2 regions of the Paraliobacillus zengyii genome follow, and region 1 is predicted to be linked to the other one. Evidence: riboswitches for the same ligand, from Rfam matches in the RefSeq annotation. Region 1 holds a riboswitch; the other holds the start of a gene.
What was found. Region 1 has a riboswitch for FMN ahead of DM447_RS13455 (ECF transporter S component). Riboswitches for the same ligand answer to the same signal wherever they lie in the genome.

Region 1 (7,748 bases):
TTTTACAACACCGCACCCAGCAAACAATGTTGCTTTTTTATTCTTAACGACTGCAGAACGAATTGCTACAGCAAATTCTCCATTTGCATACGCGTCCAACCAACCAATCGGAGCGCCATACCAACCACGATCCAATGATTCAAATTCCCGAATAAAAGTCAATGATGCTTCTCGCGGTAAACCACCTAATGCCGGTGTCGGATGAAGATCACTTAAAACATCAAATATCGTGAAGCCTTCCTTGAGTTTTGCTACCACGGGTGTATATAAATGTTGTAAGTTCTTTAATGGATAAACAACTGGTTCATCGGGAATATCAATTGCTTCAGAGTAGGATTCTAATGCTCCACGAATCATATGAACAACATGATTATGCTCTTCTCTATTCTTCTTATCTTCCCATAGCGCCTGTCCAATTTTTTCATCTTCTTCTTTTGATTTGCCACGCGGTGCAGTTCCTGCTAAACACGCTGAAAATAACTGTTGATTATCAATACGTACTAATCTTTCTGGTGTCGCACCGACAAAACAATCCTGTTCTTTTTCAATCGCAAAAACAAAACTTAATGTTTGATTACTTGTTAATTCTTTTAAAATAGAAACAATAGCTGGCGCTTCAGCAAAGTCCACTTCCATTTTTCTTGCTAATACAATTTTAACCGCTTGTCCTTGATTAATTTTCTCTGTCGCTTGTTTCACCAGTTGTTTCCACATTACTGCATCGCTCTCCAATTTGTTTTTAAGAATTGGTAGCTCATGTTCTAGTTTACGTGGCGAAATAAGTATATCTTTTTGTTTTTCAATCTCGTCTCGTAACTGTTGATTCTGATCTGAGTCTTTTATTTGCAAATTAACCGTGAAATAAAAATCATCTTTGTCTTTCGTTAACAAATAAGTAGGCACGCGAAAATAGCTACCATTAAAATTATCCCATAGTGGTGTTTTGCTACTGGTAGTATCAAACGGAAAAGCACCAATCGCGATTGGACCTGTGCCAGGCTGTTCATACTCATTATAAATAATAGCTTCTTCTAAAAGCTTTTTCCATTGATTTTCAGTATTTTGATAATAATCATCATCTGCATGCATAGAAATTGCTGTTCCAGCACCAACTAAATAAAAATCGTCTGGTACGCTAGCCCAAAATAAACGATTTCCTTCTAGATACTTTGCTTGTTCAAAAAAAACATGCGGATCAACTGGATCAATTTTTTCTGTGAAACTTAGCATTTGTACAGTATTGTTATTTATCTTTGCTTTTTTTATTGCCTCATCTAATAAAAGATCTAGTTGTTTTTTTTCTATTTCAATCATGTGTGCTTACCCTCCAATAATGATAGGGGTTATCTATTAAGGCATTGATCCATAATATTACGATATATCTATTCACTATTTTTATTAACTTAAAACTTTCCCCTTTTATATTTTATGCTGTTTTTCAATCTTTCTCAACAATCATGATTATTTACCAATAATTTATTATTCAATTTGATTGACACGACTTCTTTCCTTCTCTAAACTTATAATGATATTATAGATTATATTAGCGTAATTATCAGGTTTAAAGACAAGATAATAAAAAGAATTTGTGCGTTAAACGTTAGTTAGGAGAGAAATAAGGATTATGCAATCATTACAAAATAATACCATAAAATCAACTTTGAACGAAAAACCAGGTTTTCATGTATGGTGGAGGCTACTTCGTCCACATACTTTAACTGCATCTTTTGTTCCAGTATTTATCGGGAGTATGTTAGCTATACTAGATGGCTCAATTAATTTCTTGCTTTTTTCTGCAATGCTTTTAGCTGCCATGCTTATTCAAGCAGCAACGAATATGTTTAATGAGTATTACGATTATGTACGCGGACTCGATAACGAAAACTCTGTTGGAATCGGTGGAACAATCGTCCGTGATGGAATTGCAGCCAAAACTGTATTAACTCTGGCTTGTAGTTTCTTTGCATTCGCCATGTTATTAGGTGTTTATATTTGTTTAGAATCTAATTGGTGGGTTTGTGCTGTCGGTCTGTTTTGTATGTTAATTGGTTATTTATATACCGGTGGGCCATATCCAATTGCGTCCACACCGTTTGGAGAAATTGTTTCTGGATTTTTCATGGGTACAATGCTAATCGGATTTAGTTATTTCGTACAGACAATGGAAATATCAAGTGACATGCTTTTAATTTCCATTCCTGTAGCGATATTTATCGGGCTAATTATGCTTTCTAATAACATTCGTGATTTAGAAGGTGATAAAGCGAATGGTCGTAAAACAATCGCTATCTTACTTGGGCATGAAAAAGCAGGCAAATTGCTTGGCTCATTATTTTCTATTAGTTACCTTTTAACTATGCTATTTATTGGTGTTGGACTTTTACCATTATGGTCAATTATTACATTACTGAGCATAAAGAAAGCGAAGCAAGCTATAAATGGATTTAAAGGGAAAACCACAAACGTCGAAATGATTCCAGCTATGATAGCAACGGCACAGACGAATACAATTTACGGCTTTCTACTAGGTTTATCTTTGTTAATACAGATCTTTATTCCTTTTTCTTTATAACAAGTAGTAAATATTAAACAAAAGCAGACATTGAAATTGTGTCTGCCTTTTTCATAAGAAAGGTGGTATTTAAATGGATTTAAATGGAACATTAATGCAAGCATTGGAAATGGAAGTTATGGTAAGTCAGGCAGATCTAGTTGAAATTAAAATGCCTGTTAACGAAAAAACACGCCAACCAATAGGTTATTTACATGGCGGTGCAAGTGTGGCACTAGCTGAATCAGCGGCAAGCATCGGCGCCTTATTAAATGTTGATGCGAGTAAATATAACATTTTTGGAGTTGAAATAAACGCTAATCATATAAAAAGCAAGCAGAATGGTTGGGTGATTGCTCGAGCAAAACCTGTACATATTGGTAGAACAACGATGGTATGGCAAATTGATATTATAGATGAATCAGACCAATTAATTGCTACCTCACGCTCTACAATAGGCATTGTAGAGAAACGTAATTTTTGATTGATTAAATTATTACGCTTTATTCGATTATCTGCGCTTTCGCTCGATTCGAGCTGTGTTCGCCCGATTACAGTATACAACTGAAAAAGCTGGCCTCCCTTTTCAGGGAAAGCCAGCTTTCATTTTATATTTTTTATCCTATCATTGCCTTTTTCTGATCAATCCATGGTTTAAGCTTAATAAATAACGGAACAAAAAGCACTGCTAGAATAATTCCCTTCACGACGTTAAATGGTAAGACACCAACGATAACTGTACTTAACTTCACTGTACTACTCATTGTTTCCCAGCCCATAAACCAGCTATACGCTGGTAAAATAACAAAGTAATTTAGGACACTCATGCCTAAAGCCATCACGACAGTACCAGTTGCCAAACCTGAAACGAGACTCTTATTTCCTTTAAATTTATGATATAACATCGATACAGGAACAACGAATAACACGCCAGCGATAAAGTTTGCAACTACTCCAATTGGATCTCCAGCACCTGTAAAGATTAAATATAATAAGTTTTTAATTGCTTCGACAATTATCCCAGCCATAGGTGTAAACAATAGTGCTGCGATTAATGCTGGAACTTCACTAAAGTCAATTTTTAAATATGGTGGTAAAAAAGGTAATGGAAAGTTAATAAATAATAATACTAATGAAATTGTACCTAATAGAGCAAGAATAATTAATTTTAATAAGTTTGATGATTGCGATTTAGTTGTTTGCAATCTCAATTCCTCCTTCATCTTTATCGATTCTAATCTTGATGAAGGCAGAGCAATCCTTTAGACATTATAAAAACCCTAAAACCAAATGGGGGCTTTTAGGGTTTACACATATCAAGAAATAAAGGTATATAAATATACCAAATTTTGCTCCTTATCTTCTCCCATCCAGACTTTAACTGTCGGTCCCGGATTTGCACCAGGTCCACCACTATGAAAGTGGGTCACGGACTAAAAGCGATTTAACGCTTATCACCGTCGGTCGGGAATTACACCCTGCCCCGAAGATAGAATCGATATTTAATTAATTATATTATACAATAAGTTAAAAAGTTTGTGAAGTGTTTTACATGTGTTTTTTTTCACAAAGTTCATATTTCATAAAAATACTTTTATTCATCCAAGGGATTTAAGCTTTCTTTCCCTGTCATACCTGCAATCATCGCAACTAATAAATCAATTTCTTCATCGATATCTTTAATACTCGCCGTTTCAACGGGAGAATGCATATAACGTAGCGGTAAGGAGACTAGACTCACTGGTACTCCACGACCAGTTAAGCGCATTTTGTCAGCATCTGTTCCTGTCATGCGGGGAGTCAGCTCATACTGCACGTCCATATTTAACTGTTTTGCAGTTTTCTCTAATAAGATATTCATTTTACGATTAATTGGTGCACCTTTCGCTAAAACTGGGCCACCATCTAACCGGATATCGCCATGTTTGTTTTTATTAACACTTGGATAATCAGTAGCGAACGTTACATCACAAGCAATTGCCATCGTCGGTGAAATTCCTGCTGCTGCAAAATAAGCACCACCCATGTTCGTTTCTTCATTCACTGTACTAGCCGCATAGACACCTACCTTTAAATCTTTATCAGAAAGTCTACGCAATACCTCAGCAACGATAAATGCACCTGTACGGTTATCTAAACCTCGTCCCGTTATGTACCGATCCATCAATACTTCTGGTTCGCGTTGATAAACCGCAAGATCACCAATTTGCACAAATGCTGCGATTTCTTCTTTTGATTGTGCACCACAATCTATAAAAAGATCTTCCACATCAAAGTCACCTTTTATACCACCATGATGTTGAGCGTTAACACCGATAACACCAGTGATTTTCTTGCCATAACCTAAAACATCTACCTTCATGCCAACAGCCGCTTTTGGATTAATTCCACCCATTTTATCAAAATATAAAAAACCTTGTTCATCTAAACGATTGATTACAAGTGCAATTTCATCACTATGACCAGCTAATAAAATTTTAAAATCAGCTTCTTTATTCAACACACCTATTACGTTACCTGCATGATCTGTCATGATCTCATCAGCAAAAGGCTCAACATAACGCATCCATTTTTTTTGAATCTCCATTTCCATACTTGATGGAGATGGTGTTTGTAATAGTTCCATTAAAAACTGTTGTCTCTCTTTTTCCATTTTTGTATGACCTCCTAAATAATCTATTATCATCATATCAAATTTTTTGGTAAATACTAATCTTTAACTTTAATTTTTGGATAGGAAGTGAGAAATTGCACCTTTATAAATTTTGGCAGTATTATTTTCGTTTACCTAGTTTACTACGATTACTAGCGACAGTATTCGTACTAATGTTTAGCTTTGGGCTCCTTATACACTTAATCGAACCCGAGCACTTCACTACTATTTTTGATGGGATTTGGTGGGCATTTGTAACAGGATCAACGGTTGGTTATGGTGATTATATCCCATTAAGCACATTAGGAAAAACACTTGGCATTCTTTTAATTCTAACTGGTGGAGGGGTTGTAACTTTTTATATGGCAACCATTTCGGCTACAACAATCAAACAAGAAGAGTCCCTTTCAAAAGGTGATATTACATTTAAAGGAGAAAATCATATTATCTTCATCGGTTGGAATGAACGAACAAGACAGCTACTCGAAATGATGCATAAACATCATAAGAAGGAGGAGTTTGTCTTAATTGATCATTCGCTAAATCAACTTCCCTACAAAGACCATAACCTTCATTTTATTCATGGTGATCCAACAGCTGATGAAGTCTTACAAATGGCTAACGTGCAGGCTGCTAAATATGCAATTGTGACAGCTGATCCTGCAAAAAAGGAACGTCAAGCAGATCAAACAAGCATCTTAACAACAGTAGCATTACGTGGAAACAATTCAACTATTCAAATCATCACAGAAATACTTACAAAAAGCCAGATTTCTAATGCGAAACGTGCTGGTGCAGACGCAATTATACGTTCCAATGACTTTATGAGCACCTTGTTTTATCATGAAATCTTTCGAACATCATCAGTACAACCATTCGAATTATTACTAGAAATACTATCGAATCAACAATTTTCTCAATGTGCTTTACCTGAAAAATTAGTAGGAAAAAACTTTTTAGAAGTATCCGATTACTATGTTTGCTCAGAACGCTTACTTATCGGAATAATTTCTAATGGGGAAGTGCAATTAAATCCATCTTTTGAACAACCTTTAACTGAAAAAGACACACTTCTTTTGTTAGAAGGCATGTAAAAAGGCTCTCAATTTAATGAGAACCTTTTTTACTATACCTTATAATCTTTTCTCTAGTTCTTCTTTTTCTTTTTCAAACCCTGGCTTTCCAAGCAATGCGAACATATTCTTTTTATATGCCTCAACACCTGGTTGGTCAAATGGATTAACACCTAGTAAATAACCACTAATTGCACATGCTTTTTCAAAGAAATAAACAACATACCCAAATGTATAAGCATCTAATTTAGGTAAATGAACAATTAAGTTTGGTACTTGACCATCTGTGTGTGCAAGCATCGTACCCTGGTAGGCTTTTTCATTTACAAAATCAACTGTTTCACCAGCAAGATAATTTAAACCATCTAAATCTTGTCCATCTTTTTCAATCGTAATTTCAGATGGAGATTCAAGTACATGTAAAACTGTTTCAAAAATATCACGGCGACCTTCTTGTACGTATTGTCCTAATGAGTGCAAATCAGTTGAGAAGTTTGCTGAAGAAGGATAGATCCCTTTAAAATCTTTTCCTTCACTTTCACCAAATAATTGTTTCCACCATTCAGAGAAGTACTGTAATGATGGTTCATAATTAATTAACATTTCAATTGTTTTCCCTTTATTATATAACACATTACGAACAGCTGCATATTGGTAAGCAGGATTCTTATCCATATCTGGTTCACTTAAGTCCTGCTGCGCTGCTTGTGCACCTTTCATCATTGCATCGATATCAACACCACTTGCAGCTATTGGAAGTAAACCTACAGCTGTCAAGACAGAATAGCGACCGCCAACATCATCAGGAATGATAAATGATTCATACCCTTCTTCAGTAGCCAATGTTTTCAAAGCACCTTTTGCTTTATCTGTTGTTGCATAAATACGGCCTTTTGCTTCTTCCACACCATATTTTTCTTCTAAAAATTTACGGTAAATACGAAAAGCTAAAGCAGGTTCTGTTGTTGTACCACTTTTTGAAATAACATTAATCGAAACATCTTTATCTTTTAATAAATCAAATAAGTCATTCATATATTTTGAACTAATACTATTACCAACAAAAATAATCTGAGGCGTATCTCGTTGTTCTTTAGGCAACGCATTATAAAAAGAATGAGTTAACATTTCAATGGCAGCACGTGCACCTAGGTAAGAACCACCAATTCCAACTACTAACAAGACGTCAGAATCTGATTTTATTTTTTCTGCAGATTTTTTAATTCGTGCAAATTCTTCTTTATCATAATTTTCCGGAAGATCTATCCATCCAAGAAAATCACTTCCAGCTCCTGTCTGGTTATGTAACATATCATGCGCCAATTTTACCGGTTCTTTTAAATAATCTAATTCATGTGTACCGAAGAAAGATAACGCTTTATCATATTCAAAACTTACATGTGTCATTCTTAACCCTCCATTTTTTATTAACTTTTACTATACTAAATGTACCTAAAGATACCAGTTAAAT
Region 2 (7,748 bases), 1.5 Mb from region 1:
AAAATATCTTTTTTTTGTATAATATGTGCTTGCAAGAGACAATATATAATATTCACCTCTACACACGTATCTTGCAAATACGAATGAATAGGTGGTAAACACAATGGAAAAAAAGGAACAGTATCATGTATTACTGTACTATAATTATGTACACATTGAAGACCCTGAAACATATGCAAAAGAGCATTTAGATTTCTGTAATTCACTCGGACTAAAAGGCCGTATTTTAGTAGCCGAAGAAGGCATGAATGGTACCGTTTCTGGACCAATTGATGCAACAAATCAATATATCGAAGAAATGCATAAGGATCCTCGTTTCGCTGATATGAAATTTAAAATTGATAAAGCTGAAGGTCATGCGTTTAAGAAAATGCATGTACGTGCACGGCCAGAACTAGTAACACTTCGTTTGGAAGATGATATTAATCCCCGGAAAATCACTGGAAATTATTTATCACCAAAGGAATTTTATGAGGCGATGCGCGATGAGAACACTGTAGTTATTGACGCGCGCAATGATTATGAATATGATCTTGGGCATTTCCGAGGTGCGATTCGTCCCGATATTCACAATTTCCGTGAACTACCTAATTGGGTGGAGGAAAACAAAGAACAACTTGAAGGCAAACGAGTACTAACTTATTGTACTGGTGGTATTCGTTGTGAGAAGTTCTCAGGTTGGTTAGTTGAACAAGGTTTTGAGGATGTTAATCAACTCCATGGTGGAATTGCCACTTATGGAAAAGACCCTGAGGTTCAAGGCGAACTATGGGATGGCCAAATGTATGTATTTGATGAGCGCATCAGTGTACCAATAAATCGCAAAGAACATGTCATCGTAGGGAAAGATTATTTTGATGAACAACCTTGCGAGCGTTATGTGAATTGCGCCAATCCTGTCTGTAATAAACAAATTCTTTGCTCGGAAGATAATGAGCATAAATATATGCGTGGCTGTACACACGAGTGCCGTGTCTCTCCACGAAACATGTACGTAGCAGAACATGATTTAACACAAGAAGAAATTGAAGCAAGACTACAACGAATTGAAGAAGAAAATGGCGTGACACAAACAATTTAACTTCATTAGAACCGATTCAACAATTTATTTTATTGTTGAATCGGTTTTTTTAGATCAAATTTACTATCTCATATTAATTCTTTCTTATTCATAAACTGTAAGACGTTTATTTTGACTTTAACTGGAACGATTGCTATCTTTTAAAGTAATTGATAAGTAAAGGGAGGCGAGGAAGATTGATGACGGTATACAGTTACAAAGTACAGACAATTACAGGAAAAGACAAATCCATGGCTGATTTTCAAGGGAAAGTCTTACTTATTGTAAACACAGCAAGTAAATGTGGGTTTACACCCCAGTATGAAGGATTACAAAAGCTTTATGATAAGTACAATAAAGCTGGTCTAGAAATATTAGGCTTCCCAAGCAATCAATTTATGAATCAGGAACCAGGATCAGACGACGACATTCAGGAATTTTGCGAAATGAATTATGGTGTTAATTTTCCTATGTTTAGCAAGATCGATGTGAACGGTAAATCAGCCCATCCCCTATTTCGATATTTAACAAAAGAAGCACCAGGTATGGTGACGGATCAAGTAAAATGGAACTTCACGAAATTCCTTGTTAATAAAGAAGGAAAAGTTATTAAGCGCTTTGCACCAAAGACAGAACCAGAAGACATAGAAGAAGCTATTAAAGAATTATTATAGTCCATATGTTAAAAGTGTTGCTTTAAAGTTAAAGCAATGCTTTTTTGCATTAAAAGATTGCACAAATAATAAAAATAAAAGAAGCAACCTGCATCGTTATCAACAGATCACTTCTTCTTATTTTCTAGATTATCTTAACACTTGCATTAAATTAGCCATTTCAATTGCTGATACTGCTGCGTCTGCACCTTTATTTCCTGCTTTTGTACCTGCACGTTCAATTGCTTGTTCAATTGTCTCTGTTGTTAACACGCCAAAGATGACAGGTAAGTTCGATTCCATTGATACACTTGCTACGCCTTTAGTAACTTCAGAACATACATAGTCAAAATGTGGTGTTGATCCACGAATGACAGTTCCTAGTGCAATTACTGCATCATACTTACCTGAAGCAGCCATTTGTTTTGTGACTAATGGAATTTCGAAAGCACCTGGTACCCAAGCGATTGTTACATTATCTTCAGATACGCCGTGACGTCTTAATGTATCCTCTGCTCCACCTAATAATTTGCTCGTAATAAATTCATTAAATCTCGCTACTACAATTCCAATCTTTAAATCCGTACCTACTAAATTTCCTTCAAATGTTTTACCCATACTAATTACCTCCTAGCCCTTTAAAAGGTGGCCTAATTTTGATTTTTTTGTTTCTAAATATTTCTCATTATCTTTATTAGCTTCTATTTGAATAGATCTACGCTCCACCACTTCTAACCCGTATTCAGTCATACTTGATATTTTACGTGGGTTATTCGTTAAGATCGCCAATTTACCTACACCAAGATCTTTTAACATTTGAGCGCTAACAGCATAATCACGAAGATCATCTGGAAAACCAAGTTGATGATTTGCCTCAACTGTATCGTAGCCCTCTTCTTGCAATTTATAGGCTTTTAGTTTGTTTAATAGACCAATACCTCTACCTTCTTGTCTCATATAAATAAGTATACCTTTACCAGCCGCTTCAATTTCTTCTAATGCTTGTTCCAGTTGTGGTCCACAATCACAACGCTTAGAACCAAATACATCACCTGTTAAACATTCGGAGTGAACCCTGACAAGCGGGATGTCTTCTGTCCCAATTTCACCTTTCAATAGTGCTAAGTGTTCTTTCCCAGTCCATTTTTCTGTATAGGCGATTAATTTAAAATCACCATAACTTGTTGGAAGGTCAATTTCCACTTCTTTTTCCACTAATTTATCATATCTTTTACGGTAGGCAATTAAATCTTGAATCGATATAATCGCCATGTTTTCCTTTTCGGCAATAGCTTTCAATTCTGGTAACCGTGCCATTGTGCCGTCTTCTTGCATAATTTCACAAATAACACCCGCTGGTGCTGAACCAGCCAACCTCGCTAAATCAACAGCAGCTTCCGTGTGTCCAGGTCGTTCCAAAACTCCCGCATCCTTAGCTAATAAAGGGAAAACATGTCCCGGTCGTTTAAAGTCTAGCGCAACTGATCGCTCATCAATTAATTTCTGGATAGTCAGTGAACGTTCATAAGCACTAATTCCTGTTTTTGTATCGGCATGATCGACACTAATCGTAAAAGCCGTGCCATGTGCATCTGTATTGCGTAATACCATATCATCCAAACCTAATTTTGTTGTAATAGAAGACGCGAGCGGTGTACAAATTAACCCTCGTCCCTCTTTTGCCATATAGTTAATTACTTCTGGTGTCGCATGTTCAGCAAGTGAAACAAAGTCACCCTCATTTTCACGATCTTCATCATCTACAACAATGATAATTTTACCCATTTTCAATGCTTCTAGTGCTTCTGGTATCGTATTAAGCATTATCTTTCACTCCTATCCAATAAAACCATAGTTTTGTAATTTTTCTTTTGTTAATGCTTCTTTTGTTGATTCAGATTTATTTTCGGCAAAACGCGTACTTAATAGTCGCTCCATATATTTTGCCAACATGTCATACTCTAAATTGACACGGTCTCCCAGTGTCTTCTCTCCTAAAATAGTAGCCTTCTGCGTTTCAGGAATTAAAGAAATAACAAAACTATCGTCTGTTACATCAAAAACAGTAAGTGATGTTCCATCTACTGTAACCGATCCTTTTGGCATCAAGTAGGGTAAACTCTTACTATCAACTGAAATTGCCATATAGCGCGCATTAGCCTCTGTCCAGATTCGATCAATTTCTCCAACCGTATCAACATGACCTGAAACAAAATGGCCGCCAAATCTTCCATTTGCATGCATTGCTCTTTCTAAATTAACTTGCATACCAATTTCCGATTTTGATAAGGAAGAATAACGATATGTTTCTGGCATTACATCAACCGAAAAGCCTTTTGTATCAAAACTAGTAACAGTTAAACATACACCGTTAACTGAGATACTATCACCGATTTTGACATCAGCCAAAACAGTCTCTGCATTAATCGTAAGTTTTAAACTATTTGCTTGTTGCTTTACCGCCTTCATTCTACCTTTTTCTTCAATAATCCCAGTAAACATTTAGTCTCCCTCCTGTAAAGGTCGTGCAATTATTTTAATATCAGGACCTACTTGTTCTATCGAGTTAATATCTAGATCAATTGCTTCCTTCATATTATTTGGAGAAATACCGCCGACAACAGAAATTGCATCACTTCCTGCTAATAGTTTTGGCGCAATGTACCAATGGCATTCTTGAAATAAACCTTCTCTAACAAAAGAACCATGTAACGTACTGCCACCTTCAACATATAACGATTGAATACCATGTTCTCCTAAGATATCAAGTACAGCAGTTATTTCTAGTTTTTCAGTTTGTAATTGTATTAACTTAACATGTGCATGTTTACGTTGAAAGTCATTTGTATCAGCGTTTTTACCACAAATAATCCAAGTGGTAGCTTCATTGTCTAAAATTTTAGCATCTGGATTAATCATTAAATTTGTGTCTAAAATAATACGAATAGGATTTTTACCACCTTGGGGCAATCTAGTGGTTAATCGTGGATCATCTTGCTTAATCGTATTACTCCCAACCATAATCGCGTCATGTATTGCACGTTGCTTATGGACATCTTCTCTCGCTTCTTCAGATGTAATCCATTTGCTATCGCCAGTTGCTGTCGCAGTTTTGCCGTCTAACGTCATCGCGGCTTTTAACGTGACAAATGGTCGTTTATTTTTCATATAATAAAAGAAATATTGGTTTATCTTTAACGCTCTTTCTTCCTTCAAACCAACTTCTACTTCTATTCCAGCCTTTTTTAAAATTTCAATTCCCTTTCCTGCAACTTCTGGATTAGGATCAACACAAGCAATATAAACTTTTTTCACTTTTCGTTGCACAAGTAGTTCTGCACATGGGGGTGTCTTACCATAGTGAGCACAAGGCTCTAAGGTAACATAGACATCCGAACCTTCTGCCTCTTCTCCTGCCTGTTGCATGGCAAGAACTTCTGCATGTCCTTCGCCAGCTTTGAGATGACTTCCCATTCCAATAATTCTGCCATCTTTAACAACGACTGAACCAACAGATGGATTTGGGCTTGTTTGTCCTATTGTGCTCGTAGCAAGTGATAATGCTAAATCCATGTATGTCTCTTTTGTCACAAGTATCCACTCCTTATAGCGGAAATACAAAAGCCCCAGATCATTTAAGATGATCCGGGGCTTTTTTTGATAGACTAATACTCCTAAATAGAGTGATTAGCTCTGATAAGCGTTAGCAAACAAACGCATGCCTGTTCCATACGTTTATTGTTGTTTTTCTTTTCCCATCCAGACTTTCACTGTCGGCTTTGGAATCACACCAAATCCACCTTCGCACAAAATGTGCTCCGGGTCACGGACTAAAGGTATTACGCATACCTATCACCGTCGGTCGGGATTTACACCCTGCCCCAAAGAAAAACCTATTCAATTGTTCATATTTTAACATGATATTATGTAAATTGCACGTAAAAAAATTCAAGAAGAGTCAATTGATCCTATTCCGATCTGCTACAAGAACAAAACCATGTGATCGGCATCATAATAGGTATCCTTATACTTTAATGATCTTTCTTCTGTACCACATATTTCAAACCCCATTGATTTATATACCTTTTTGGCTGCACTATTCTTTGTAGAAACAGTTAAATAAAGTTGTTCTATTTCGTTTATAGTTTTCGCCTTTTCAATTGCCTTTAGTAGTAACGCATTACCTAATCCCTTACCTCTGTTTTCTGGTTTAACGTAAACAGCAACAATATTTGCTCTGTGCTTTAACTTTAATTTAGTTTCCTTAACTAAAGAAATAGTACCAATAAGCTCAGACTGTTCAAAAGCTCCAAAAGTAAAGGAGTCTAACGATAATTTAAACCTATTTATATACTTTTCTATGGAATCGTTTTTTTCCTCTTCATAACTTGAACCAAATGCTTCCGGATTTTCTTGTAGTGCAATCAGCCTGTTCGTAAGGTATTCAGAGGCATCATCTGCTACTAATTGTCTTATTTCCATTTGATTTCCCTCTTTTCATCCTTTACCTTTATCGACACTCATGTTTAATCGGAGTAATGTTATTTTCTTACTAGTAGCCCTGATAATCAGAAATAAGATGTAACCAATAATAGTTCCAGAAGAATTAAATAATAGATCATCAACTGTTCCATACCTTGTAGGTGTAAAAGTTGCTTGTGTTAATTCAATTGTTAATGAAAAGATGAATCCTAAAATTAGTATTATAAAAAAATTCCGGGTATGCCTAAATAAGATAGGTGTGAGAAGACCAAATGGAACAAATAGCATGATATTACCTACTGAGTAAAGCAATTGGAACATTAGATAGCCATCTGCCATATTTAATAGGTTATAAAAGAGGTTTAGATCAAAGCTAATAGACCGTTCTTCTGCTAGTACATTTATAAAATAAAATGGTCGCATGGTTAGATAAGATACCGCTAATAAATAGACAAAAAATAGATGTATAATTATTTCTTTGATTAAGTTAAAATGTCTTTTGTTTTTTATGTAATGGTTACCTCTAAACCATATCCAAAATAAAATAGTAAATACATATATTATTAGAGGATCTAATATGATCATTCTTAAGTATCCTTCCTATAGCCAGTAATCATTTTTACGTTGTAACATATAGTTGGACGTCTTGTCCACCTAATATAATACTCTTCTCTAATACCATGTTTAATTTACTCGCTACCTTTTGAGAAGCAATGTTTCCTGGCTGAATAAGCGCAATAAATCGTTCTATTTTTAACTTCCGCTTTCCATAGTCTTTTAACGCTAATGCCGCTTCTGTTCCATACCCTTTTTGCCAGTAATCCCGAGCAATCCAATAACCTATTTCAAGCTCATTTACTCCATTAATTGTTTGCGGAACAATACCTGCATGTCCAATCGGTTTGTTACTTTTTTTATCAATTAAAAGATGTAGGCCTAAATTAGGATTACGCTCATATGTATCAAGAATCCAATTTAAGAATGTCTCCGCGCCACTATTATCTTTCGGTTTGCCATTCCCGATATACCTAACTATCTTAGGATCAGAAACTAATGCATATAAAAATGGAAGATCACCTTTATTATAAAAACGAAAACGTAACCTCTCTGATTCAATTCTCATATATAAACATCCTTTTTATATTTTATGCAATATAGGAAATGAAAAATGCCCTTATGAAAAAATAAGCATAGCCCACATCATTAAAATGGCTATGCTTATTTCCTACCTCACCGGCTACACACTCTCTACCTACCAAGCTCTTCTCCAATAATCCGGACTTCACGTTCTAATTCCACATTAAAGTTATTTTTTACTGTTTGTTGGACCATTTTAATTACCGCAATGTATTCTGAGGCTGTCGCATTATCTTTATTAACAATGAAACCAGCATGTTTAGTCGATACTTCCGCACCACCAATACCTTTTCCTTGCAAATCACTGTCTTGAATCAGCTGACCAGCAAAATATCCCGGTGGTCTTTTAAACACACTACCGCATGAAGGGTATTCAAGTGGCTGCTTCGACTCTCGTTTAAAAGTTAAGTCATCCA

Region 2: linked by a shared signal. The riboswitch ahead of ribD (bifunctional diaminohydroxyphosphoribosylaminopyrimidine deaminase/5-amino-6-(5-phosphoribosylamino)uracil reductase RibD) and the one ahead of DM447_RS13455 (ECF transporter S component) in region 1 are both predicted to bind FMN.

The regions. Positions count from the first base shown of each region.
Region 1 covers NZ_CP029797.1:2,647,932-2,655,679, forward strand. The annotation lists gene DM447_RS13440 (isochorismate synthase) at 1-1,314, opposite strand, end outside; gene DM447_RS13445 (1,4-dihydroxy-2-naphthoate polyprenyltransferase) at 1,625-2,572, shown strand; gene DM447_RS13450 (hotdog fold thioesterase) at 2,646-3,035, shown strand; gene DM447_RS13455 (ECF transporter S component) at 3,169-3,756, opposite strand; FMN riboswitch at 3,906-4,046, opposite strand; gene DM447_RS13460 (M20/M25/M40 family metallo-hydrolase) at 4,146-5,204, opposite strand; gene DM447_RS13465 (potassium channel family protein) at 5,300-6,298, shown strand; gene DM447_RS13470 (glucose-6-phosphate isomerase) at 6,338-7,684, opposite strand.
Region 2 covers NZ_CP029797.1:406,477-414,224, reverse strand. The annotation lists gene trhO (oxygen-dependent tRNA uridine(34) hydroxylase TrhO) at 104-1,081, shown strand; gene DM447_RS02150 (glutathione peroxidase) at 1,261-1,734, shown strand; gene ribH (6,7-dimethyl-8-ribityllumazine synthase) at 1,864-2,331, opposite strand; gene DM447_RS02140 (bifunctional 3,4-dihydroxy-2-butanone-4-phosphate synthase/GTP cyclohydrolase II) at 2,344-3,537, opposite strand; gene ribE (riboflavin synthase) at 3,550-4,215, opposite strand; gene ribD (bifunctional diaminohydroxyphosphoribosylaminopyrimidine deaminase/5-amino-6-(5-phosphoribosylamino)uracil reductase RibD) at 4,216-5,304, opposite strand; FMN riboswitch at 5,457-5,606, opposite strand; gene DM447_RS02125 (GNAT family N-acetyltransferase) at 5,695-6,195, opposite strand; gene DM447_RS02120 (VanZ family protein) at 6,211-6,780, opposite strand; gene DM447_RS02115 (GNAT family N-acetyltransferase) at 6,815-7,318, opposite strand; gene murB (UDP-N-acetylmuramate dehydrogenase) at 7,444-7,748, opposite strand, start outside.